Aliamphritea ceti: one gene and its partners. The protein of the gene in region 1 interacts with the protein of each later gene in a pairwise test. Links are inferred from orthologs where the notes say so. Each region holds a gene or a part of one and is shown in the gene's direction. Other genes may lie near its edges.

Evidence for each region. Proteins that work in one complex are often made in the same cells at the same time.
Region 2: the proteins of dnaE (region 1) and OCU49_RS07330 interact in binary tests that used the Escherichia coli proteins (3 or more experiments, as listed by UniProt). The link is inferred for Aliamphritea ceti from one-to-one orthologs.
Region 3: the proteins of dnaE (region 1) and dnaQ interact in binary tests that used the Escherichia coli proteins (3 or more experiments, as listed by UniProt). The link is inferred for Aliamphritea ceti from one-to-one orthologs.

What each region holds. Positions count from the first base shown.
Region 1 is NZ_AP025282.1:878,269-886,780, forward strand. The notes cover bases 2,590-6,675. They hold dnaE (DNA polymerase III subunit alpha), read left to right. Parts: upstream 2,590-2,986; coding sequence 2,987-6,475; downstream 6,476-6,675. Other genes in these bases: rnhB (ribonuclease HII), read left to right, coding at 2,590-2,970; accA (acetyl-CoA carboxylase carboxyl transferase subunit alpha), read left to right, coding at 6,599-6,675. Outside these bases: 3-hydroxyacyl-ACP dehydratase FabZ, read left to right, coding at 1-421; lpxA (acyl-ACP--UDP-N-acetylglucosamine O-acyltransferase), read left to right, coding at 424-1,194; lpxB (lipid-A-disaccharide synthase), read left to right, coding at 1,215-2,381; more of rnhB, read left to right, coding at 2,362-2,589; more of accA, read left to right, coding at 6,676-7,552; tRNA lysidine(34) synthetase TilS, read left to right, coding at 7,690-8,512. UniProt on the Escherichia coli protein: DNA polymerase III is a complex, multichain enzyme responsible for most of the replicative synthesis in bacteria. This DNA polymerase also exhibits 3' to 5' exonuclease activity. The alpha chain is the DNA polymerase catalytic subunit.
Region 2 is NZ_AP025282.1:1,596,465-1,603,818, forward strand. Bases 2,368-5,295 are described here. They hold OCU49_RS07330 (pyridoxal phosphate-dependent aminotransferase), read left to right. Parts: upstream 2,368-3,222; coding sequence 3,223-4,368; downstream 4,369-5,295. Other genes in these bases: OCU49_RS07325 (nucleoside recognition domain-containing protein), read left to right, coding at 2,368-2,982; OCU49_RS07335 (amidohydrolase), read left to right, coding at 4,356-5,150; OCU49_RS07340 (hypothetical protein), read right to left, coding at 5,187-5,295. Also shown: OCU49_RS07310 (ABC transporter permease), read left to right, coding at 1-245; OCU49_RS07315 (DUF3299 domain-containing protein), read left to right, coding at 276-830; pbpG (D-alanyl-D-alanine endopeptidase), read right to left, coding at 831-1,748; more of OCU49_RS07325, read left to right, coding at 2,044-2,367; more of OCU49_RS07340, read right to left, coding at 5,296-5,672; OCU49_RS07345 (phnA protein), read left to right, coding at 6,102-6,506; OCU49_RS07350 (hypothetical protein), read left to right, coding at 6,709-7,354. UniProt on the Escherichia coli protein: Shows aminotransferase activity with methionine and histidine as substrates, and to a lesser extent also with phenylalanine.
Region 3 is NZ_AP025282.1:1,964,004-1,971,427, forward strand. What follows is about bases 2,368-5,365. They hold dnaQ (DNA polymerase III subunit epsilon), read left to right. Parts: upstream 2,368-3,507; coding sequence 3,508-4,224; downstream 4,225-5,365. Other genes in these bases: OCU49_RS09005 (class I SAM-dependent methyltransferase), read left to right, coding at 2,368-3,004; rnhA (ribonuclease HI), read left to right, coding at 3,025-3,471; nhaB (sodium/proton antiporter NhaB), read right to left, coding at 4,285-5,365. In the rest of the region: OCU49_RS08995 (response regulator), read left to right, coding at 1-891; OCU49_RS09000 (HD domain-containing phosphohydrolase), read left to right, coding at 955-2,094; more of OCU49_RS09005, read left to right, coding at 2,234-2,367; more of nhaB, read right to left, coding at 5,366-5,790; nudC (NAD(+) diphosphatase), read left to right, coding at 6,153-6,932; OCU49_RS09030 (SCP2 sterol-binding domain-containing protein), read right to left, coding at 6,983-7,306; protease SohB, read left to right, coding at 7,404-7,424. UniProt on the Escherichia coli protein: DNA polymerase III is a complex, multichain enzyme responsible for most of the replicative synthesis in bacteria. The epsilon subunit contain the editing function and is a proofreading 3'-5' exonuclease.

The sequences.
Region 1 (8,512 bases):
GATCCGTAAATATTTACCCCACCGTTATCCGTTTTTATTAGTCGACAGGGTGGTTGAGCTAGTACCAGGGGAATCCATCGTTGCTTATAAAAATGTTACGATAAATGAGCCTTTTTTTAATGGCCATTTTCCGGATCATCCGGTAATGCCTGGCGTTTTGGTTGTCGAAGCTATGGCTCAGGCAGCAGGTATTCTTGGTTTTAAAACCATGGATAAGACGCCGCAGGACGGTTCGATATATTATTTTGTAGGGTCTGATAAGCTGCGATTTAAGCGACCGGTAGTGCCAGGCGATCAGTTACAGCTTGAAGCCAATATTATTTCTGAAAAGCGTGGCATTTGGAAATTTGATGTAAAAGCGACTGTGAATGGTGAACTTGTAAGTTCAGCAACTATCCTCTGTGCTGACAGAAAGGTCTGAGATTGATTCATCCACAAGCTATAGTTGAACCTGGCGCTAAGCTCGCTGCAGATGTTGAAGTAGGTCCCTGGACCTACATTGGTGCAGATGTTGAGATTGGTGCTGGTTGTCGCATTGGACCTCATGCGGTTATTAAAGGCCCCACAAAAATGGGCCAAAACAATCGCGTCTTTCAGTTTTCAAGCATTGGTGAAGACTGTCAGGACAAGAAGTATCAGGGTGAACCAACTGAGTTAATCATCGGCGATGATAATGTGTTTCGTGAAGGCTGCACAATTCATCGGGGTACTATTCAGGATAATAGTATTACAAAAATTGGTGATGACAATTTATTCATGGCAAATGTCCATGTTGCACATGACTGTATAGTTGGCAGTCATAATATTGTTGCTAACAACGCAGCGATTGCCGGACATGTTCATATTGGAGATCACATCATCCTAGGTGGATTTACTGCTGTTCACCAGTTTTGTCATATTGGTTCACATAGTATGTGTGGCGCAGGGACCGTGGTTTTACAGGATATTCCTGCCTTTGTTATGTGCAATGGCAATTCAGCAAAACCACATGGTATTAATTCAGTAGGTTTACGCCGTAAAGGTTACAGCGATGATGCGATTCGTAGTATTAAGCGTGCCTATAAACTGATATATCGCAGTGGTCTGAAGCTGGATGAAGCATTGGATGAATTGCAGGTAATGGTTAAAGATTGTGCTGAAGTACAGCTGATCATCGACTCTCTTAAATCTTCTGAACGTGGCATTATTCGCTAATCACTTCTAAGGCCGGACGTATGAAAGTAGCTGTCGTTGCCGGTGAGGCGTCAGGAGATATTCTTGGCGCTGGTCTGATTAAGGCATTACGTCAATCTGTACCTGATCTTGAGGTTTGTGGCATTGGTGGAGAGCTGATGCAGGCAGAAGGGTGTCGTTCTTTATATCCAATGGAACGTCTGTCTGTAATGGGGCTGGTAGAGGTTCTGGGACGTTTACGGGAGTTGCTCGGGATACGCAAGCAGCTTACCCAGCAGTTGATCGATTGGCAGCCAGATGTTTTTATCGGTATCGATGCGCCTGATTTTACGCTGAACTTGGAAGGTAAGCTGCGAGACGCAGGTATACCTACCGTTCATTATGTCAGTCCGTCTGTGTGGGCCTGGCGAAGTAAGCGGGTTTTCAAAATTCTAAAAACAACAGATCTTATGTTGACGCTGTTGCCTTTTGAAGCACGCTTTTATGAACAGCATGATATGCCGGTTAAGTTTGTTGGTCATCCATTGGCTAATATGATTGAGCTTGAGCCGTCTATATTAGACGCGCGTCAACAAATAAAAATCCCTGCAAACGATACGCTGATAGCCCTTATGCCTGGTAGTCGCGGAGGTGAGCTAAAATATCTTGCGCAGCCTTTTCTGGATACAGCGCGATGGCTGTATCAGAGAAACCCGGAATTACAGTTTATCCTTCCTGCTGCCAGCCAGGCGCGTTTTGATTCATTGAAAGAGTTAATTGAGTCTGATTACAGCGACTTGCCTGTCCGGTTGCATTTGAAAGAGTCCCGCCTGATTATGCAAGCTTCTAATGCTGTTTTAATGGCATCAGGTACGGTTACGTTAGAAGCTATGCTTTTGAAAAAGCCGATGGTTGTCGCCTATAAAATGGCATCGCTGACGTATCAAATATTGTCACGTTTAGTAAAAACACCGTATATCTCTCTGCCTAATTTGTTAGCGGGTGAAAAATTAGTGCCTGAAGTGCTTCAGAATGATGTGCGGCCTGAGGTTTTGGGGCCTTTAGTTGAAGAAGCTTTGCTTGATAGTAAACAGCAAGGACCTGTAACGCAGCGTTTTCATCAGCTGCACATTCAGCTTCGTCAGAATGCGGATGAACAGGCAGCTGAATCGGTATTACAGCTTGTTGCTGATAAGAGAGGGCGCTTGCATGCAGATTCAGGGATTTGATTTTCGGGGTCAGCAGTTAGTGGCAGGTGTTGATGAAGTTGGACGAGGTCCTTTAGTTGGACGGGTTGTTGCCGCTGCCGTTATTTTAGATCCCAGTAAGCCTATTGCAGGACTGACAGATTCAAAAAAACTTACCGAAAAAAAGCGTGAAGCTTTATATCCTTTAATTCAGGAGCGTGCTCTTGCCTGGTCTATCGCCTGGGCAGAGGTGGCAGAAATCGATGAGTTAAATATCCTGCATGCTTCAATGCTGGCAATGAGTCGTGCAGTTAATCAACTGACCCCTGCTCCGGAATATGCATTAATAGATGGTAACCGTTGTCCTCCAGGGTTGGTTTGCCCGTCAGAAGCAATAGTGAAGGGTGACTTAAAAGAGCCTTCCATAAGTGCTGCATCAATATTGGCAAAGGTATACAGGGATCGGGAAATGAAAGCTCTGGATGTTGAGTATCCTGACTATGGATTTGCTCAGCATAAAGGTTACCCTACACCGTTGCATCTTGAGAGGCTTAAAAAGTATGGCCCGATCTCAGAGCATCGTCGCAGTTTTAAGCCTGTGGCCCGTTTACTTGAACAACATTCAGTTTAATTAATTTGGTTAACTTATGAATAACGCTCCCGGTTTTGTCCATCTGCGTCTGCACAGTGAATTTTCATTGGTAGATGGTCTGGTTCGTATTAAAGAACTGATGGGGGCCGCAAAAAAACAGCAGATACCTGCAATAGCACTTACTGATCAGACAAACTTTTTTGGTCTGATTAAGTTTTTCAAAGCCGCAACAGGTGCTGGCGTTAAACCTATATTTGGTTCAGATGTCTGGGTTGTAAATAGTCTTGAAGATGATGAAGCGCATCGCTTAACGCTATTGGCCATGAATGAGGAAGGCTACCGTAATCTTACCGAGCTGATTTCATTAGCCTATGAGAAAGGTCAGAATGTTTTACATGACCGGGCGGTGATTCTTAAAGAGTGGATTGCGGCGCAACCGGAAGGATTGCTTGCGCTTTCCGGCGCTAAAGAAGGTGAAATTGGCAAAGCGTTGCTGGCCAACAGTGATCAGACGGATGTTTTATTGGCGCAGTGGCAGGCGATTTTTCCACAGCGGTTTTATCTGGAAATTCAACGAACCGATCGCACTAATGATGAAGAGTGTGTGCATGCTTCTGTAAAATTAGCGCAACGTAGCGGCTGTCCCTTAGTTGCTACTAATGAGGTTATGTTTGTCAGTCCTACGGATTTTGACGCGCATGAGGCTCGGGTATGTATTAACCAGAGCCGCACACTGGAAGACCCTACTCGTCCGAAAGACTACAGTGAAAATCAGTATCTGAAATCCGCTGAAGAGATGCAGGCGTTATTTGCAGATATTCCTTCGGCCATTGCTAATACCATTGAAATTGCCAAACGCTGTAATTTACAGCTGGATCTCGGGACATATTATTTACCTAAGTATCCGATTCCTGATGGCATGACCATGGATGAATTCTTTGCTGATGTATCCTGGAAGGGTCTTGAAGACCGCCTTGAGATATTGCTGGATAAAGAAGCTGAGGATTACGCCGAACAGCGAAAAGCATACGAAGACCGGATGAACTTTGAGTTAGATATTATCACTCAAATGGGTTTTCCCGGTTATTTCCTTATCGTAATGGACTTTATCCAATGGGGTAAAGACAACGGCGTACCCGTTGGGCCTGGACGTGGTTCGGGTGCAGGTTCGTTAGTTGCCTATGCGCAGAAAATTACCGATCTCGATCCGCTGGAATATGACCTCCTTTTTGAGCGATTCCTGAATCCTGAGCGGGTATCAATGCCGGATTTTGATATCGACTTCTGTATGGATAACCGAGATAAGGTTATTGATTATGTAGCTGAAACATACGGTCGGGACGCGGTATCTCAGATTGTAACTTTTGGTACTATGGCTGCAAAAGCGGTTGTCAGAGACGTAGCCCGGGTACAGGGTAAGGCCTTTGGTTTAGCAGATAAACTGTCAAAGCTCATACCTTTTGAAATAGGTATGACACTCAGTAGGGCTATGGAAGAAGAGCCTATGATGCGTGAGTTCGTTGATTCCAGCGAAGAAGCGCAAGAAATCATGGACATGGCCTACAAGCTTGAGGGTGTCACCCGAAACGTAGGTAAGCATGCCGGCGGGGTGGTTATTGCGCCAACCAAGCTAACCGATTTTTCCGCGACTTATTGCGATGAGCATGGTCACGGGCTTGTTACACAGTTTGATAAAGGTGATGTTGAAGAAGCCGGGTTGGTTAAGTTCGACTTCTTAGGTCTGCGTACGCTCACTATTATCGACTGGGCTGTTAAAACTATTGATGGGATTAGAGCGAAAACAGGCGAAGAGCCTCTTGATATTGCTTTAATCGATCTGGAAGATTCTACTACTTTCGATTTGCTTCAATCAGCTGAGACAACTGCTGTATTCCAGTTGGAGTCCAGCGGAATGAAGGACCTGGTAAACCGGCTTAAGCCAAGCCGGTTTGAGGATATAGTGGCACTGGTGGCACTATTCCGACCAGGGCCATTGCAATCGGGCATGGTAGATGACTTTATTAACCGTAAGCACGGTTTGGCTGAATTGGCTTATCCCCATGCTGATTATCAGTTAGAAAGTCTCCAGCCGGTATTGGAACCTACCTACGGCATTATCCTGTATCAGGAACAGGTAATGCAGATTGCTCAGGTGATGGCAGGTTATACCCTTGGCGGCGCAGATATGCTGCGTCGGGCAATGGGTAAGAAAAAGCCTGAAGAAATGGCGAAGCAGCGGGTCTCTTTTCTTGAAGGTTGCGAAACAAATAATATTGACCGGGATTTGGCGGGTAATATTTTTGATCTGGTGGAAAAGTTTGCCGGTTATGGTTTTAACAAATCACACTCTGCTGCATATGCACTGGTGTCTTATCAGACAGCCTGGCTAAAAGCACATTATCCTGCACCCTTTATGGCGGCTGTATTATCTTCAGATATGCAGAATACCGAGAAAGTGGTGATCTTCATTGAAGAATGCCGCTCGATGGAGTTGCCGCTGGTACTGCCGGACGTTAACTGTGGAGAATATCTGTTCACGGTAAATGACGCGGGTGAAATTGTCTATGGTCTGGGAGCTGTTAAGGGTGTTGGTGAAGGACCAATTGAGTCGATTGTAGAAGGAAGAAAGGAAGGGCCGTTTAAAGATATCTTTGATTTCTGTAAACGTGTTGGCAGCAAAAAAATTAATAAACGGGTGATGGAAGCACTGGTGCGATGTGGTGCTTTAGATAAGCTTGGTCCGGACCGTGCTCAGTTGTGGGCAGCGATTCCTGAAGCGTTAAAAGCAGCAGATCAGAGTGAGCGTAATCAGAACGCAGGTATGTTTGACTTGTTTGGCGATATGGAGGCTGAGGATCCCCGCGATCCATATGCTGATTATATAAAGCTGCGTTGCTGGACCGATAAAGAACGTCTGCAGGGCGAGAAAGATACGCTTGGTCTGTATGTGACGGGTCATCCTATAGATGAATATGAAGCTGAGCTGCCAAATATTATTTCCAAACGGATTGTTGAGCTACAGCCTGCCAGAGGCCAGCAGCAAAAAATGCTGGGTCTGGTGGTTGATATACGGATGAAGAAAACCAAAAAAGGTGATCCGTTGTGCTTTATTACACTTGATGACCGTACTTCCCGTATAGAGATTACCCTGTTCGGTGATAGTTTTGACGAACATCGTCACTTACTGAATAAAGATGCAATTTTATTGGTTGAAGGTGAAATTGCGCATGATGAATATTCAGGTCGTACTAAAGTTAGGGCGAATAAAGTTATTAATATCACTCAGGCACGTGCCCGTTATGCTTCGCATATTCAGGTAAACTGCCAAGCCGAACAGCTAAAAGAGCGTCAGCTCAAAGTATTGGAGCAGGTTTTAGAGTCCTCTAAAGGCGCTGCGGCGGTGAGTGTTGCATTACAGTACAGCAGAGAAGACGCATCGGCCCGTGTTTATCTTGGTGATAACTGGAAAATCGAGCCCACTGACGAAGTGTTACTTAAACTTAAAGATCAGTTTGGCGGCGATGCTGTGTCTATTTGTTATTAAATAACCGCTAAGTGTGGACTGATACTGGTTCTTGATTCCATGTGCGGGTACACTTAGCAGAATTTTTTTCCGTTACCGGGACGCGCCCGGCAGCGACTTAGAAACAAACGGAATACGTTAAGCATGAATCCCAATTATCTGGATTTTGAACAGCCAATTGCTGACTTGGAAGCGAAGATTGAAGAGCTGCGTCTGGTCGGTAATGACAACGAACTGAATATTGAAGAAGAAATCAGCAAGTTACAGGCGAAAAGCAGTAGCTTAACTGAGTCTTTATTTTCTGACTTGAGCGAATGGCAAGTTTCACAGCTGGCGCGTCATCCTAAGCGCCCGTATTCGCTTGATTATGTAAAACACATCTTTGATGATTTTGAAGAACTGCATGGTGATCGCCATTATGCGGATGACCAGGCCCTAATTGGTGGGATTGCGCGCCTTGATGGTCGTCCTGTTATGATCGTTGGTCATCAAAAAGGTCGTGAAGTTAAAGAGAAAGTACGTCGTAACTTCGGCATGCCGCGTCCTGAAGGCTACCGCAAAGCGCTGCGTTTGATGGAAATGGCAGAGCGCTTCAAAATGCCTGTACTGACGTTCATTGATACACCGGGTGCTTATCCGGGTATTGGTGCGGAAGAACGCGGTCAGAGTGAAGCCATTGCCTTCAATCTGGCAGTTATGTCGCGACTGAAAACGCCTATTATCTCCACTGTTATTGGTGAGGGTGGCTCCGGTGGTGCTCTGGCTATCGGTGTTTGTGATGAGTTATTGATGCTGCGGTATTCAACCTATTCTGTGATTTCTCCTGAGGGTTGTGCATCTATTCTTTGGAAGAGTGCTGACCGTGCTCCTGATGCTGCTAAAGCAATGGGTCTGACATCTGACCGCTTGTTTGGGTTAGGTCTGGTTGATCAGATTGTTGATGAGCCATTAGGTGGTGCACATCGTGATCACGGTTTAATGGCTGCAAACCTTAAAAAGCACTTGTTAGATACCTTGGTACGTTATGACGAATTCAACACAGAAGAGTTGTTGGAGCGTCGTTACGAGCGTCTGATGGCTTATGGTGTTGATCAGTAAGCGACTCGCTGAATTAAGAAGAACCGCCGGAATTTCCGGCGGTTTTTTTGTTTTAGGGTGCTGGCTTTGAGTATTGGTTTTAGTGCGCAGGTTTTAGAGTACTATTTAGATAATTAAGCAGAGTAGATATTATCGTAATGAGTGGTGTATCTGTGGATGATTTATCACAACGCTTTCAAAGACAGCTGACTAAGGTTTCAGGTATTCAACGCTGGATTATTGCTCTGAGTGGCGGTCTGGATTCGATGGTTTTGCTGGAGCTGGCAGCCCGCTTTTTACCAGCAAAGCAAGTAACCGTTTTGCATGTAAATCATCAGTTGCAGTCTGAGGCTGGCGAGTGGCAGCTGTTTTGTGCACAGCAGGCTGAGCAACGTGGTCTGACTTTTCGTGCTGAGAAGGTTCAGCTTGAGGGTGGGAGTGTCGAAACTGCTGCTCGTAATGCGCGATATTCTGTTTTCGAAGATAAGATGTCTTCTGATGTTTGCTTAATGATGGCGCATCATGCTGATGATCAGGCCGAAACTTTGCTGTTCCGTTTGCTTCGGGGAGCTGGCGTCAGAGGTATGGCAGCTATGGCCGTCCAACGCAAACTGAATAATGGTAAGCTGCTGCGACCTTTGCTGGGATGTTCACGTTCTGAGCTGAAAAGCTGGGCAATTCGGGAAGGTTTAAGCTGGGTAGAAGATCCCAGTAATTCAGATACTCAGTACGACCGTAATTATTTGCGTCAGCAAGTGTTGCCATTACTCGCTAAACGATGGCCGCGGGTGAATGAGCGTCTCAATGCTACAGCTTGTCATCTTGCAGATGCTGAAGCGCTTCTTGAAGAACTTGCTCAGGCCGACCTGGAGGCCTGCTTGGCATCAGCTAATACCTTGTCTCTTACTGAACTCAAATTGCTGTCCGGGCGCCGTCAGGTCAATGCTCTGCGGTACTGGTCTCGTCAGTTTGGCCTGATGT
Region 2 (7,354 bases), 720 kb from region 1 along the record:
TGGAAACCTGTTTGCTGACATTGCTGGGTATTTTGCTGGGAACTGGCTTATTATTTATGGTTTTGGCGGCAGGTTTGAATTTGCTGGAAACTGAGTTTGGCTTATATCTGCAACTTACCTGGCTGAGTTTACATGAGCTTGGATTGCTCGGAGCTATTTTTGTCGCGGGTTTATGTACCGGTTTAATACCGGGCTATAGGGCTTACCGTTATTCACTGGCTGACGGTATGACTATTCGTATTTAATGACTGATATTTATCTGATGGAGTAACCGGGTGTTTAAATTCTGTCTGTCCGCTTTGCTGGCGGCTTTACTGTGGATCTCATTACCTCTGACTGCAAGCGCAGCAGAGACATTCAATGGTGAGCCGGTTGAAGAACTCGACTGGGAAGTATTAATGCCAGCGGATTACAACATCGAAGCTATTTTTGCTGCCAGTGCCGATCAGTACAGCAGCCTGGATGATTTCGACCCGTTAGCAGATATTAAATTTAAAGCGATGATGCAAGCACTGAGTTCGGCGCCAGTGGTGCCTGAAATGGACGGCAAGATGATTCGTATTCCCGGTTTTGTCGTACCGCTGAGTGAAGAAGGTTCCCGGGTGACGGAGTTCTTTTTAGTACCGTATTTTGGTGCTTGTATCCATGTGCCGCCACCGCCTTCAAATCAGATGATTCATGTAGCGTTTGAACCAGGTACGAATGTTGAAAATCTGTATGACGCTGTCTGGGTAACCGGAAAGTTAAAAGTCGCGACGGTTGCTCATGATTTGGGAACCGCCGGATATGTCATGGATGCATTTCAGATTGAGCCTTACGAAGAGGGCTAATCAGCTTTCGTTAGCAGCTAATTGTGTTGCTTGTCTTTCTTTATACAGTGCCAGCTGTTTTTTCTCATAGTTACGGGCATTCTGGCTGACTTTGCCCGTTTCACCTTTTGTTAGCCATCGTTTTACCCGCCCAGCATCGCCTATGGGAGTCCGTTTTCCGTATGAATTCAGGAATACCATTGCCAGTTTTTTACCTTTAACTTCCGTCACCATTACCAGGCAACGCCCGGCAATATCTAAGTATCCGGTCTTAGTGATATCTATTGGCCAGCTGGTGCGATGTACCAGAGGGTTGGTATTACCGTAGCCAAGACGGTAGCGAGGGCCTTTGAAGTTAGCTGTGAACTGGCCGGTAGTACTGAATTCACGAAGTTTAGGGTACTTAGCCGCCGCCAGAGCCATTTTCGCCAAATCTGATGCCGTTGCTACATTGTTGGGCGATAAACCGCTTGGGTCTGCAAAGCGGGTTTGATTCATGCCCAGCTCTGCGGCCTTATCATTCATTGCCTGAACAAAGGCTTTGCTGCCACCCGGATAGTTAGTTGCCAGCGTCATTGACGCAAAGTTCTCTGAAGACATCAGGGCGATCCGCAGCGCATCTTTACGGCGCAGGCGGGAGTCTATTCGGATACGGCTGTAATAGTTATTAATGGCTTGCTTGTCAGCTTTAGTGAAGGTGATGTATTCGTTCAGATCCTGTTCGGCATCCAGAATAACCATTGCCGTCATTATTTTTGTGACAGAGGCAATCGGTACCTGCATATCGGCATTCTTTAGCAACAGCGGATCGGTTTCATTGTCAGCAAGTACAGCGACGCTGACAGAAGCAAGTTGAGGGAGTTTTTCGGAAGAGGACTGTGTACCAGCCTGAATACAAGCACTAAAAAATATAACTATTGAAAAAAGTGCTGATCGCATAGTCATTGCCTTTGAACACGTGTTAGAAATTGGGTAATGCACGTGGTGCAGTATTAATGCACAGATGTAAAAAGAAAAACGACACACCGTTCAATATACCCAATATGGTGAGTAATGAAAGATTTTGTTAAGTTTTTGTACACCGTTAAGTCTGTGTAAGACCACCTGAGAGCGAATTGGTGCCATTGCCGTTATAAAGGAAAGGTCAGACCGGTCGTAAAATATTTCAGACCAGAAATGTAGCTTTGCGTAAAATTGCCGGTTTTTATCTGCGGTTAGATATGGAGCATTACCAGTGGAGCAGATTGTCCCGTTAATTTTAGAGTCTGGCCGAACGGCCGTTGATATGGCCCTGTATCTGTTGATGCCGGTAATGGTAGTCATGCTGGCACTGATGAAGTTGCTGGAGGCTAAGGGGGTACTGGCATTCATAGCCAATCTGTTGTCACCTCTGTTACGGATATTTGGTATCCCCGGTATGGGTGTATTTGCCATCGTTAAGATTCTGTTTGTCAGCTTTTCAGCACCGATTGCGACTCTGGCGGTTATGGATAAAGACGGTACCGCCCGGCGTTCAATTGCGGCAACACTGGCTGTAGTACTGACTTTGTCGCAAGCCAATGTAGTGTTTCCCCTGGCAGCAGTGGGTCTTGATCTGGGCGTTATGATGCTGACATCTGTAGTGGGTGGTCTGGTCGCCGCCAGCGCTACCTATTACTGGTTTGCCCGACAGCCTGTCTGGGATGATGGCGATCAGAAAGACCATGCGGTAGAAGCAGAAAAGCCAGAGCCGAAGAGCATCATGCAGATTATGTCTGACGGTGGTCAGGAAGGTATTAAAATCGTTATCAGTTCGATTCCTTTACTGATACTGGCTATATGTCTGGTGAATGTGCTGAAGCTTACCGGTGCCATTGAGGGCATTACCTGGTTGTTATCTCCACTGCTGGAGTTACTGGCGTTACCGGAAGCTGCGGTATTACCTATTGTGACTAAGTTTATTGCCGGTGGCACGGCGATGATGGGGGTAACACTGGATCTGCTGGATCAGGGAGCGCTGACAGTGACGGATCTCAACCGGATTGCAGGCTTCGCTATTAATCCGTTCGATGTTGTTGGCGTAGCTATTATTATTTCTGCCGGCAAGCGGGTAAGGCAAGTCGCGAAAGCTGCCATGCTTGGAGCCGCAATAGGGGTGCTCGTTCGTGGCGTGCTACATCTACTAATTTTTTAATGTGCTTGGCAGAACTAATCACGGGGCCAAAATTTTATAAGTTAGTGTCACTGCTAACTCTGATGGGTAATAGGTTTAGTGCTTTCAATTCTTTATTTTTAATATTGTCTGATGTTGCCCAGTGTTGCCAATTAGGCGCCAGTATTGAAAAGCTGAGGAAGTTACTGCGGTAGCTATCAACTGGGTGTAAGATTTTGTCAGAAACTGAAAATAACAGCGTACTGATAAAAGACTTTAATCGTGCATATAGATTCAAAATTACCAAAAGTCGGCACAACGATCTTTACCCGAATGTCGCAACTGGCAGCCGAAAAAAATGCTATCAATCTTTCACAGGGGTTTCCTGACTTTGACAGTCCACGTGAATTACTGGAACGGGTTAATTTTTATCTGCAACAAGGGCTGAATCAGTATGCGCCGATGACAGGGGCACCTTCTTTACGTCAGGCTATTGCTGAGAAAACCCAGCGTTGCTACGACGTGCTGCCGGATGCTGAATCTGAAATTACTGTTACCAGTGGTGCGACAGAAGCCATTTTTGCTGCGATCAGTGCTGTGATTCGTCAGGGCGATGAGGTGATTGTGTTTGATCCGGCCTACGACAGTTATGAACCGGCGATAGAGCTGAATGGTGGTACGGCTGTACATTTGCAGTTGAACAGTGGTGATTTTAGTTTACCACTCGATACGTTGGCTCAGGCAATTAACACCCGTACCCGGATGGTGATTATTAACTCTCCGCATAACCCCAGTGGAGCAGTACTGAGTGAAACTGAGCTGGACGGTCTGGAAAAGCTATTAGCCGGCACCGAAATATTGCTGCTCAGTGATGAAGTGTACGAGCATATTTATTTTAATGGCAGTCAGCATCACAGTGTACTTACCCGACCTGCTTTGGCTAGCCGCAGCTTTGTGGTGTCTTCTTTCGGAAAAACCTTACATACCACCGGCTGGAAGCTTGGGTATTGCGTGGCGCCTGAGGCGCTGAGTAAGGAATTGCGTAAGGTTCATCAGTATCTGACGTTCAGTTCGGTACATCCTATGCAGTGTGCCGTTGCAGATTATCTGCAGACGCATCCGGAGCATTATCTGCAGTTGCCGGCATTTTATGAAGCCAAGCGGGACCTGTTCTGTTCACTGATGCAAAAAAGCCGTTTTAAGTTTTCGACTACGGCCGGTACTTATTTTCAGCTGATGGATTATTCAGCGATAGATGACCAGAAAAGTGATATTGAGTTTGCTGACTGGCTGACAGAGCAGGGTGTTGCGGCAATCCCCATTTCAGTCTTTTATCAACAGCCGCCGGCGCAGAAACTTATCCGTTTTTGTTTTGCCAAAGAAGACAATACTCTTGAGAAGGCCGCGGAAATATTATGCAAAATTTAGTTCAGGACGAATTGACCGTTGTACTGGTTCAGCCAGATATTAAGTGGCAGAGCCCGGCACAGAACTGTGAAATGTATGTACGCATGCTGGATGAACATTCAGCCAAGGCTGATGTGATAGTGCTCCCTGAAATGTTTGCCACTGGTTTTTCTATGGATAGCCGTAAAGCGGCCCAGAATATGGATGGTGAAAGTATCGTTTGGATGAAGCAACAGGCGGCACAGCGAAATGCTGCTGTCTGTGGCAGCCTGGCAATTATTGAGGATGGTGAATACTACAACCGGATGCTCTGGGTTGAGCCTGATGGTAGCGTTCAGTTTTACGATAAACGTCATCTGTTCCGCATGGCAGGCGAACACGAGCGTTACCAGAGCGGGGAAGGTCGTGTTGTGGTCAACTTTCGTGGCTGGGATATATTACTGCAAGTGTGTTATGACTTACGTTTTCCTGTTTATTCACGCAACCGCAATGACTATGATCTGGCGTTGTATGTGGCAAACTGGCCAGCGGTACGCCGCTATCCGTGGCGGACATTATTAGCTGCCAGAGCAATTGAGAACCTTTGTTATGTTGTTGGTGTAAACCGGGTAGGGGTAGATGCCAATCAGCTTGAATACAGCGGAGACAGTATGCTGTTGGATTTCAAAGGCGAAATTATGTGTGATGAGGTGCAGGGTAAAAGCTTCTGCGCCAGTAAAACTTTATTAAAAACAGATCTACTGGCGTTTCGGGAGCAATTCCCTGCTTATCAGGATGCCGATGATTTCACACTGACGCTGTAATTTCATTCGCCTGTTGTTGGTAAGGCTGCGTTGTTATCAGTGAAGATGACGACGCAAGCTCTTTTGGTAGGTTGCTGTTTCTGCCAGACAATCCGGATATCCTTCAAACGCGCCATGCTGATGACTATGCTGCTTGAGTCGCTGAATAGATTCCTGCAGGTTAAGGCTCAGCGGGTAATATTCAGATGCACTGCTTTTTGCCAGATCAATCAGTCGGTAGTGAATTGAGAGTAAGAAGTGTAATTCCAGATCGGTACGGCCACTGCGGCGACAACAGCCAGCAAGCCTTTGACCAGCGGTAATAAAATGTTTCAGGTGGGCAAAATCCTGCTGCTCAGTCTGGCAATCAAATAGCAACCACTCGGCGGCTTCAAAGCTACATCCCAGTACCCGAAAAGCGTCAGCCCACTGCTCTGCCTGCAAAAAAGAATCACCCTGCCGCATCCATTCATGCCAGTGACTGAGTACCTGATTTTCATCCTGAAGAAGTTGCTGGCGGTGAGTTTCGCAAAGAAAGCGCATAGTTTTAATTCCGTAAATCTAAATGATAACGATTATCATATTTATGTAATCCTCAACTGTAAAGTGACATATGTCATTTTTATGGGTCTTACAGGTATAAACGGGAAAAAATTTCAAAATGAGTTTTGTTGCATATGCAACTGACCACTTGGTAAAAGCCGTGCTTAATAGGCATGTAACAGCAGTGAACGTGCCGCTAACACCTGAAAAATCTATTATTTCACAATAGTTAAAGTGTTTAAATTTTTCTTATAACTTATTGAAATAAAGGAGATATATTGATTTTTAAGTTGTAATTCTGGCGACCTGACTAATACTTAGTGTCAACGCTGTATATGGAATGGACTCGTGTTAAGGCCTGTACAGTTTGTAGGGCAACACCTATTACAAAGTGCTGTTTGCAGGTCTTACTGAGTATGGGGGTGATGTATGTCCAGAGGACATGCTAAACATTATGAAGGTCATTATGGCCTGTCGATGTTCGGTAAAGATTTAGTGCGCCGTTGCAGCGCACATTGTGAACTGTGTGACGCGCAGGGTGTGAAGCTGTCGGTGTATGAAGTACCGCCGGTTCTGACTGAGCCTGATTATGATCACTGCATTATGATTTGTGGTACTTGTCAGAAGCAGATTATGCGGCCCAGGTTAATTGATCATAATCACTGGCGATGTCTGAATAACTCTATCTGGAGCGAAGTGGTTCCGGTCAAAATGCTGTCTGTCGCTATGCTTCGTTATATCAACCAGCAACATGCCTGGCCAGGAGCCTTACTGGAACAGGTATATCTGGATAACGATGAAGAGAAGTGGATAGAGCAGATAGAAATTTGCTGACAAAAATTTATTTTCTAACATTTCTTGCTTTAAAGCTGCGATAAAAACTGCTTATTAATCAAAGTAGGTTAAATATTAATCAGTGCCTTAGTTGGCTATTGGTTATTAGTAAATACCAAACTGATTGAATTTAGGCCTTAAGTTTGTGGAATCAGTGTCGATAAACAGACCATTGATCCACTTAATATACAGGGCCTGCACGATGGACATTTCACAGTTACCGTCCTCGAACTTATTCAGTAATCCTCTTTCTTCTGACCGGACTCCGGGGCGTAATGAACGATTAGACCCGCCGGGACAGACGCAATCTGATGAAGTATCACGTCGTGGCAGTTCGCAGGCAGTAGCTGCGTCAGAGCGTTTTACTGCTGCTGAAAGCTTTTCACTGACACTGGAAACCAAAGAAGGTGACAAAGTTACCATCGAGTTCAGTGGACAGGACAGCTTCAGAGCCAGTATTGCAGGCGTCAGTAATAACAACGGCCAGGCAGCAAGCGTTTCGTTAGAGCAGTCTTCCAGCAGTTCTTTTGGATTCAGTGTCGAGGGCGACTTAAATGCTGATGAGCTGGATGCGATAACGAACCTGGTAAAAGACATGACAGGCATTGCCAATGATTTCTTCTCTGGCAATGTACAGGATGCTTTTAATACCGCTGCTAATTATCAGATGGATGGTGCTGAACTGGCGTCTATGGACTTCCAGCTGACCCGCAGCCAGACATATACCAGCACAGCAATGTATGAAAATGTGCAGCAAATGAATGATCCTGGCTTTGGGCTGCAGGGTCTACAGCCAATACGTGAAGGCCTGACAGAACAGCTGGGTAATGCGCATCAGATTATGCAGG
Region 3 (7,424 bases), 1.1 Mb from region 1 along the record:
CTGGAAAGTATCAAAGCGACACATTTATTTATTGCCAAGCCAGCGGATGCGACAACCTTATCTTCATTAATTGAACGTAGTTTGTCGATTCAGTCGATTATTCAGGATCCTGAATTATGTGACTTTATCTCAGGAATTAGCTCTCTGCCATCTGTTCCGGTTATTTACGAAAAGCTTGTCAGAATTCTGGCTTCCAAAGATGCTTCAATCGATCAAGTTGCTCAGCTGATTGCCAGCGATATCAGCATGTCTGTCAAATTACTGCAGATTGTTAATTCAGCGTATTTTGGATTAGCACGGGAAATTGTTTCACCTGCAGAGGCGACCGCGCATCTTGGTCTGGATGTCATTAAGAGCTTAGTATTGTCTATAAAAGTATTTGAAAAATTTGAAGAAGAGATAGATACACGTTGCCTGAATAACATTTGGCATAGAAGTCAGCTGGTGGGGAATATTGCTAAGAAAATTGCCCGTAAAGAAGGCTTTTCGCAAAAGGAAGCTGATCAGTTATTGATTGCAGGTATGTTGCAGGATCTCGGTGAGTTGGTAATGCTGCAGTACTTTCCTGACAGTCTGGCAGAAAATGCACAGTGGAATGATATCAATGATGGAGATGCCATTCTGCAGGAAAAACAGGCGATAGGTGTTTCTCACGACCAGATAAGTGTCTACCTGCTGAGGTTATGGGGTATTCCTCAACAGGTTGTTGAATGCGTGGCATACCATCATTCTTCAGCGCATTTTGATAGTAATGAGCTTTCCATGCCGCATATATTGTTTTGTGCCAACGTTTTAGCGGAAGACATTATTAATGGCACTAATTTATCTGAAGGGCTTACTGAGCAAGGGCTGGTTGCTGAAGAGCGGCTTGCCAGTTGGTTGTTGTTATAAGCGTTTAAGCGGTGAGTTGAATGGCTGAGTAATTTTTCAGCATTACTGAATCATGGAGTGTTTATGAAATATGCCGTGTTGTTTGTCGATGATGAAGTCAATGTGTTGAATGCTTACAAGCGTAATTTACGGAAATATTTTGATATTCATACTGCGCTGAGTGGTAAAGATGCTTTAGAGGTGCTGGCTAAGCATAAAGAAATTGCTGTAATCGTGACGGATATGCAAATGCCGTCAATGAATGGCGTTGAGTTTTTGCAGCAGGCCAGAGGGGCATCAAAAAACAGTGTCAGGCTGATGCTGACCGGTAATGCAGATCAGAAAACTGCGATTGATGCGATTAATCAGGGCGATATTTTCCGTTTTATTAATAAGCCTTGCTCGCCGGCAGAAATGCTGCAAATACTTAAGCTTTCGATTAAACAGTATCAATTGATAGTTGCCGAACAGGAGATGCTCCGTACGACTTTGAAAAAGAGCATCGAAGCTTTGATCGAAACTCTCTCTCTGGCGTGCCCTGAATCTTTTGGCTCGGTCAGCCGGGTTAAGCGTTATGTGATTGATTGCGTTAAAGCAATGGGCAGTCATAGTCTCTGGATGTATGAGGCAATGGCAATGTTGGCGCAGCTAGGTTATATCACTTTACCTAAAACGATTATTGATAAACTGATGATGGGTCAGCCGCTGGATGAAGATCAGCAACTTGAGTTTTATAAACACAGTGAAGTAGGTTTTAAACTGGTAAGTAAAATTCCAAGGCTAGAGGATGTTGCGCAGGCAATTCGTTATCAAAATAAGGGCTATGATGGCAGTGGTTTTCCGGAAGATAATCTGTGTGGTAATGACTTGCCGGTAGGTGCACGTATTTTGAAAATTGCACTGGATTATGAGCGTTTTGAAAAGCTTGGAGGTTCTGCTGAATCTGCTTTGGCGCATATTCACGAGAATCAGGAACGCTATGACCCCCGTATCTTTAAATTCTTTGTTCAGTCTTTGGGTGAAGCGCGGCAATTGACGTTAGAGCATGTTGGCCTGATGGGGCTGACACCCGGAATGGTGTTTGCTGAAGATGTTATGACGGATCAGGAGTTGTTGCTGGTAAGTAAAGGTCAGGAAGTTACTGAGTGTGTTATTGATCGTTTCTATAACTTTAGCCGGCATCATAAGTTACCTGAACAATTCGGCGTCTACGTCAGTCATTGATCAGTTCAGCTGTTATACCGAGAGTCATGTTCTGTGTTAACAGAAATGCTTGGATTCTTTAGCCTTTGTGGCTGCATCCCTGCGGGAGTCTTTGTATACTGCAGGGAGTTATTCTGTCGAGCGGAACCTTCCTGTTATTATGCTGCTGAAACAACAACCTCCACTGGAACAATGCCTGCCAGCTTTGCGGGAATGGTTTGATTCGGATCTGGGTAAGCAGTTACTGGATGCGGAACAGGCATTACTTGATCGTTTGTTACCGACTCTGTTTGGATACCACCTGGTACAAATCAGTGTTGATAGTCGGCTCGATTTGGGCCGTGAAAGCCCGATTAAGCATCGGGTACGAGTCAGTCCTGTGATTGAATTAGGCATGAGCACGCATGCACTGATTGCCACAAATGAAGAATTACCACTTGAACATAACAGTTGTGATGTAGTGGTATTACATCATGCGCTGGACTTTGCTCAAAGTCCGCATCAGGTATTGCGTGAAGCTGCCCGTATCCTGCGTCCGGGCGGACATTTAATTCTGTTAGGTTTTAACCCCATCAGTTCCTGGGGACTATACCGAGCGCTAAGATGGCACAAGAATGAGTTGCCATGGAGTGGTCATTTCATTAGTCAGCATCGTTTACGTGATTGGTTAGCGTTGTTGGAATTGTCAGAAGTACGCGCGTTATCCGGGTATTTTGCATTGCCGTTTCAACGGGCAAAATGGCGTGAAAACAGTTTCTTTTGTGAACGTATATTACGACGTTACGGTAAGCGTAACGGCGCATTTTCTATTCAGGTTGCACGTAAAGATGTTGCTGGAATTACAGCAATAAAGCCCCGGTGGCAGCGGCGACGATTAATTAATTTACCAATTGCTGAACCTACGGCACGGGCAAATAAAATTGGTCGATAATTATTTATTAAGAGGTGAGTGTGCAGAAAACTGTACAGATTTATACCGATGGTGCCTGTAAAGGGAACCCTGGTATTGGTGGTTGGGGAGCTGTGCTGCGCTACGGCGAAAATGAAAAGCAGTTATGTGGCGGTGAGCGTAATACCACGAATAACCGGATGGAGCTGATGGCAGCAATTGCGGCGCTTGAGGCGCTGAAGCAGCCTTGTGAGATAATCCTTACGACTGATTCACAGTATGTGAGAAAGGGTATTACCGAGTGGTTGAAGGGCTGGAAACGCAATGGTTGGAAAACTGCCTCGAAACAGCCTGTCAAAAATGCTGATTTATGGCAGCGGCTAGATGCCCTTAATGCCAGTCATAAGATTGACTGGCGTTGGGTAAAAGGCCATAGCGGACATCCGGGCAATGAACTGGCGGATGAGTTAGCCAATAAAGGTGTTGAGCAGGCGCGCGCGGCTTCCTGATCTTAACTGAACTGATAAAGAAAGTGAGATAGCTCAATGCGGCAGATAGTACTGGATACCGAAACAACAGGTATAGATCCTAAAGAGGGTCACCGGATCATTGAAATTGGTTGTGTTGAAATGGTGGGCCGTCGTTTGACCGGCAGGACCTACCATCAATATATAAATCCGGACCGAGTCGTGGAAGATGAAGCGATTGGTGTTCACGGTATAACCAATGAGTTTTTGGCAGATAAGCCTCGCTTTGCTGAAATCCAACAAGAGTTTCTGGATTTTATTCGTGGTGGTGAGCTGGTTATTCATAATGCGCCGTTTGATGTTGGCTTCATGGATCACGAGTTCAGACTGAATAATCACCCTGAGCGGGTAAATGATTTCTGTGGTGTGGTTGATACGCTTGCACTGGCGCGTAAGAAGCATCCGGGACAAAAAAATAACCTTGATGCGCTATGTCGTCGCTATGGTATTGATAATTCACATCGTGAGCTGCATGGCGCTTTGCTTGACTCCGAGATACTGGCAGATGTTTATCTTCTTCTGACTGGCGGGCAGAAAGCGCTGTTGTTAGGAGGGGATGGTGATTCTGGTGAAGGTGGTAGTAAAGTTAAGCGTTTAGATCCAAATGAATTTCAGCTGACTGTATTAAGTGCCAGCAATGATGAGCTCGCAGAGCACCAGGCTTTTCTTGACAAGCTTGAGTCTAAAGGTGGTTGCATTTGGAAAGATGTCGAGCAGGGTGAAGCAGCTTCCTGAACGAATTTCAGGCAATAAAAAAGCAGGCATTAAGCCTGCTTTTTTGTGCCTGTTTCATCATTAGATGAAAGCAGTCACGCTAAGGTAGCCAACAATACTCATGACAATGGTGTATGGCAGAGCCATCCAAACCATTTTACCGTATGACAATCTGATTAATGGTGCCAATGCAGAAGTCAGCAGGAACAGGAAGGCAGCCTGGCCGTTAGGTGTTGCAACGCTTGGTATATTCGTACCGGTATTGATTGCAATGGCCAGCTTGTCGAAGTGCTCACGGGTAATTGTGCCAGCATCCAGTGCTGCAGCTACTTCGTTAATATAAACAGTTGCTACAAAAACGTTATCACTGATAGCAGAGAGTACACCGTTAGCAATGAAGAACAGGCCCGGTTGAATCGCTTCATCCATTGCCAGAACCGCAGTGATAATCGGCGTAAACAGGTGCTGCTCATGAATCACTGAAACAATGGCAAAGAATACAACCAGCAGTGCGGTGAAAGGTAATGCTTCTTCAAATGCTTTACCAATCTGATGTTCTTCAACAACGCCATTGAAAGCCGTCAGCAGAATGATGATAGCCAGGCCGATAAGACCTACAGCAGCAATGTGTAATGCCAGAGCAAGTACCAGGAATAGTGCTACACAAGCCTGAACAACCAATACCATTTTGTCACGTTTAGTTTGCTTACGGTCTTGTTCAATCGCATATTCTTCCAGAATGTGTCGAACAGCTTCTGGTAACTGTGCGCCGTAATCAAACCATTTAACTTTTTCAAGAAGAACACAAGTAATCAAGCCAGCTACCAGTACAGGCATTGTTACTGGCGTCATCAGAACGAAGAATTCAATAAAATTCCATCCCGCTTTTTCAGCAATCAGAAGGTTCTGAGGCTCACCAACCAGCGTACAAACGCCGCCCAGAGCAGTACCTACAGCACCGTGCATCAGCAGACTGCGCAAGAAAGCACGGAACTGAGCCAGTACTTCATGCTTGTCCATGTGAACTTCTTCGTCGTTCGCATGGTCGTGATCTTCCAGATGGAAGCTCTTGCCGGAGGCAACTTTATGGTAAACCGCGTAGAAGCCGACACCGACACTGATCAGTACAGCAGTTACTGTCAGGGCATCCAGGAATGCAGACAGCACAGCTGCGAAGAAAGAGAACAACAGGGATAGAAATGTCTTGGAGCGCACTTTCAGCAGTATTTTGGTGAAGGCCCATAACAGCATGTCCTTCATGAAATAAATACCGGCAACCATGAACATTAGCAGTAAGATAACCTGCAGGTTAGCTTCTACTTCATGGTAAACGCTTTCAGGGCTTGCCAGGCCTATGATTATGGCTTCCATTGCCAATAAGCCACCGGGCTGTAATGGATAGCATTTAAGTGCCAAAGCCAGTGTGAAGATAAATTCGAAGATCAGTATCCAGCCAGTAATAGCCGGACCGACGGTCACAAACAGAATAGGGTTAATAATTAAGAAAAGAACGATCGCTTGTTTATACCAAATTGGTGAATTACCAAGGAAGTTCTTAGTGAGAGCCTGCATTGTTGTCATTGACATATCATCCTGTGCCGATAAGTGGCTGTAAGTGATACAGTTTATTATTCGATGATCGTAGGGTATCAGGTGTTTTTATAAAGCAAAAGTCTAACAGCACCAAGAAATGGACTGAATCCGACCTTAGAGGGGCTTAAGGTATACCACATCCGAGCCCTTTGCTTTCCTATTTGGAAATGTGTCACTGCCAGATGTTGGTGCTTCCTGTTCAGAAATTACATAAAACTGCACTTGTCATTCAAAAGCATTTCTCACCTAAGCATTGTTAATAAAGCAGTGCTGTTGGTGGGCGGATTAGACATCGTATGCCGTTTCCGTTTTATTATATGGTTTAACATTTTGTTTCTTTTCAGGGATTAGTCAAGATGCAGACTACCGAATATGTGTATGTTCTGAATAATATTGTGCTGACAGATGCCGGTGGCAGGTGGTTGTTTACAGAGCAAAGTATAGAGCAGAGCAATATTCAGGCTTGCTATGAGTTAAGTCTGGAGCCTGAATGCTCAGTGCAAATGCTGGTGTTGAATGTCTTAAGTAATGAGTTGACACAGGATGTGCTGACTCTGCGGCAATTATTAGCTGGGGCTGATAACAGAGTCTTTCAGATATTGGCCAGAGCTTCTCAAGTGGCTACCTGGCAGCATGATCACCGTTATTGTCCCCGCTGTGGATCGTCATTGCTACATCACGAAAAAGATCTTGCTAAGCAGTGTGTTAGCTGCAACTTGTTACAGTATCCACGTTTATCTCCATGCGTCATTATGCTGGTGAGTGATGGTGATTATTGCTTATTAGGTCATGGCCATAATTTTATCCCGGGCGTATACAGTACGCTGGCCGGTTTTATTGAAGTAGGCGAGACCGCTGAGGCTGCAGTTGCGAGAGAAGTGCGCGAAGAGACCGGGGTGAACGTTAAGAATGTCCGGTATTTTTCAAGCCAGCCCTGGCCATTTCCTCATTCTCTTATGTTGGGCTTCACTGCTGAGTATGCAGGGGGGGAGATTAACTTGCAGGAGGAAGAACTGGCAGATGCGCAATGGTTTCATGTTGATAACCTGCCTGACCTGCCAACGTCTTTTTCTATATCACGCTTTTTGATTAATGACTTTATTCGCTCAAGAGGCAGGGTTCCGCCGGCTGAATAATGTAGCCCGTCAATATCCTGTCTATACTGACTCTGTGTGTTTGTATTAAATCAGCGTTTAAAAAGCTTGCTGAGTTTAGTGGCAAGCATGATGTTACCTTCGGCGCGTAAGCTGCCTTTTAGGTAAGCGCTCATGCCGTCAGTTTCACCATTGACGATGCGAATAAATGTTTCGCTGTCAGTGATGAGAGTGATATCCGGGTCATCATGTTCGCCGCGCACTGCGTGACATTGCTGGTTGGCTATATCCAGATAAAAGTCTTCAGCGTCATCAAGTATGAACTGATAGCAAGTGTTAACGCCTACGGCATTTTCCGGGCAAAAACGGCTGGCGAATTTATCAATAACCTGGCTGACGCTGATAGTATCGGACATCGGAAAGCTTCACTGTAATTATAATCGAATAGCAGAAAGGGCTATGGTACATTAGCGGCGCTTATTTTTCTTTGTTTCGATGCTGCGGGAGATGACGGTGGTCGATTTTTTTGCCAAT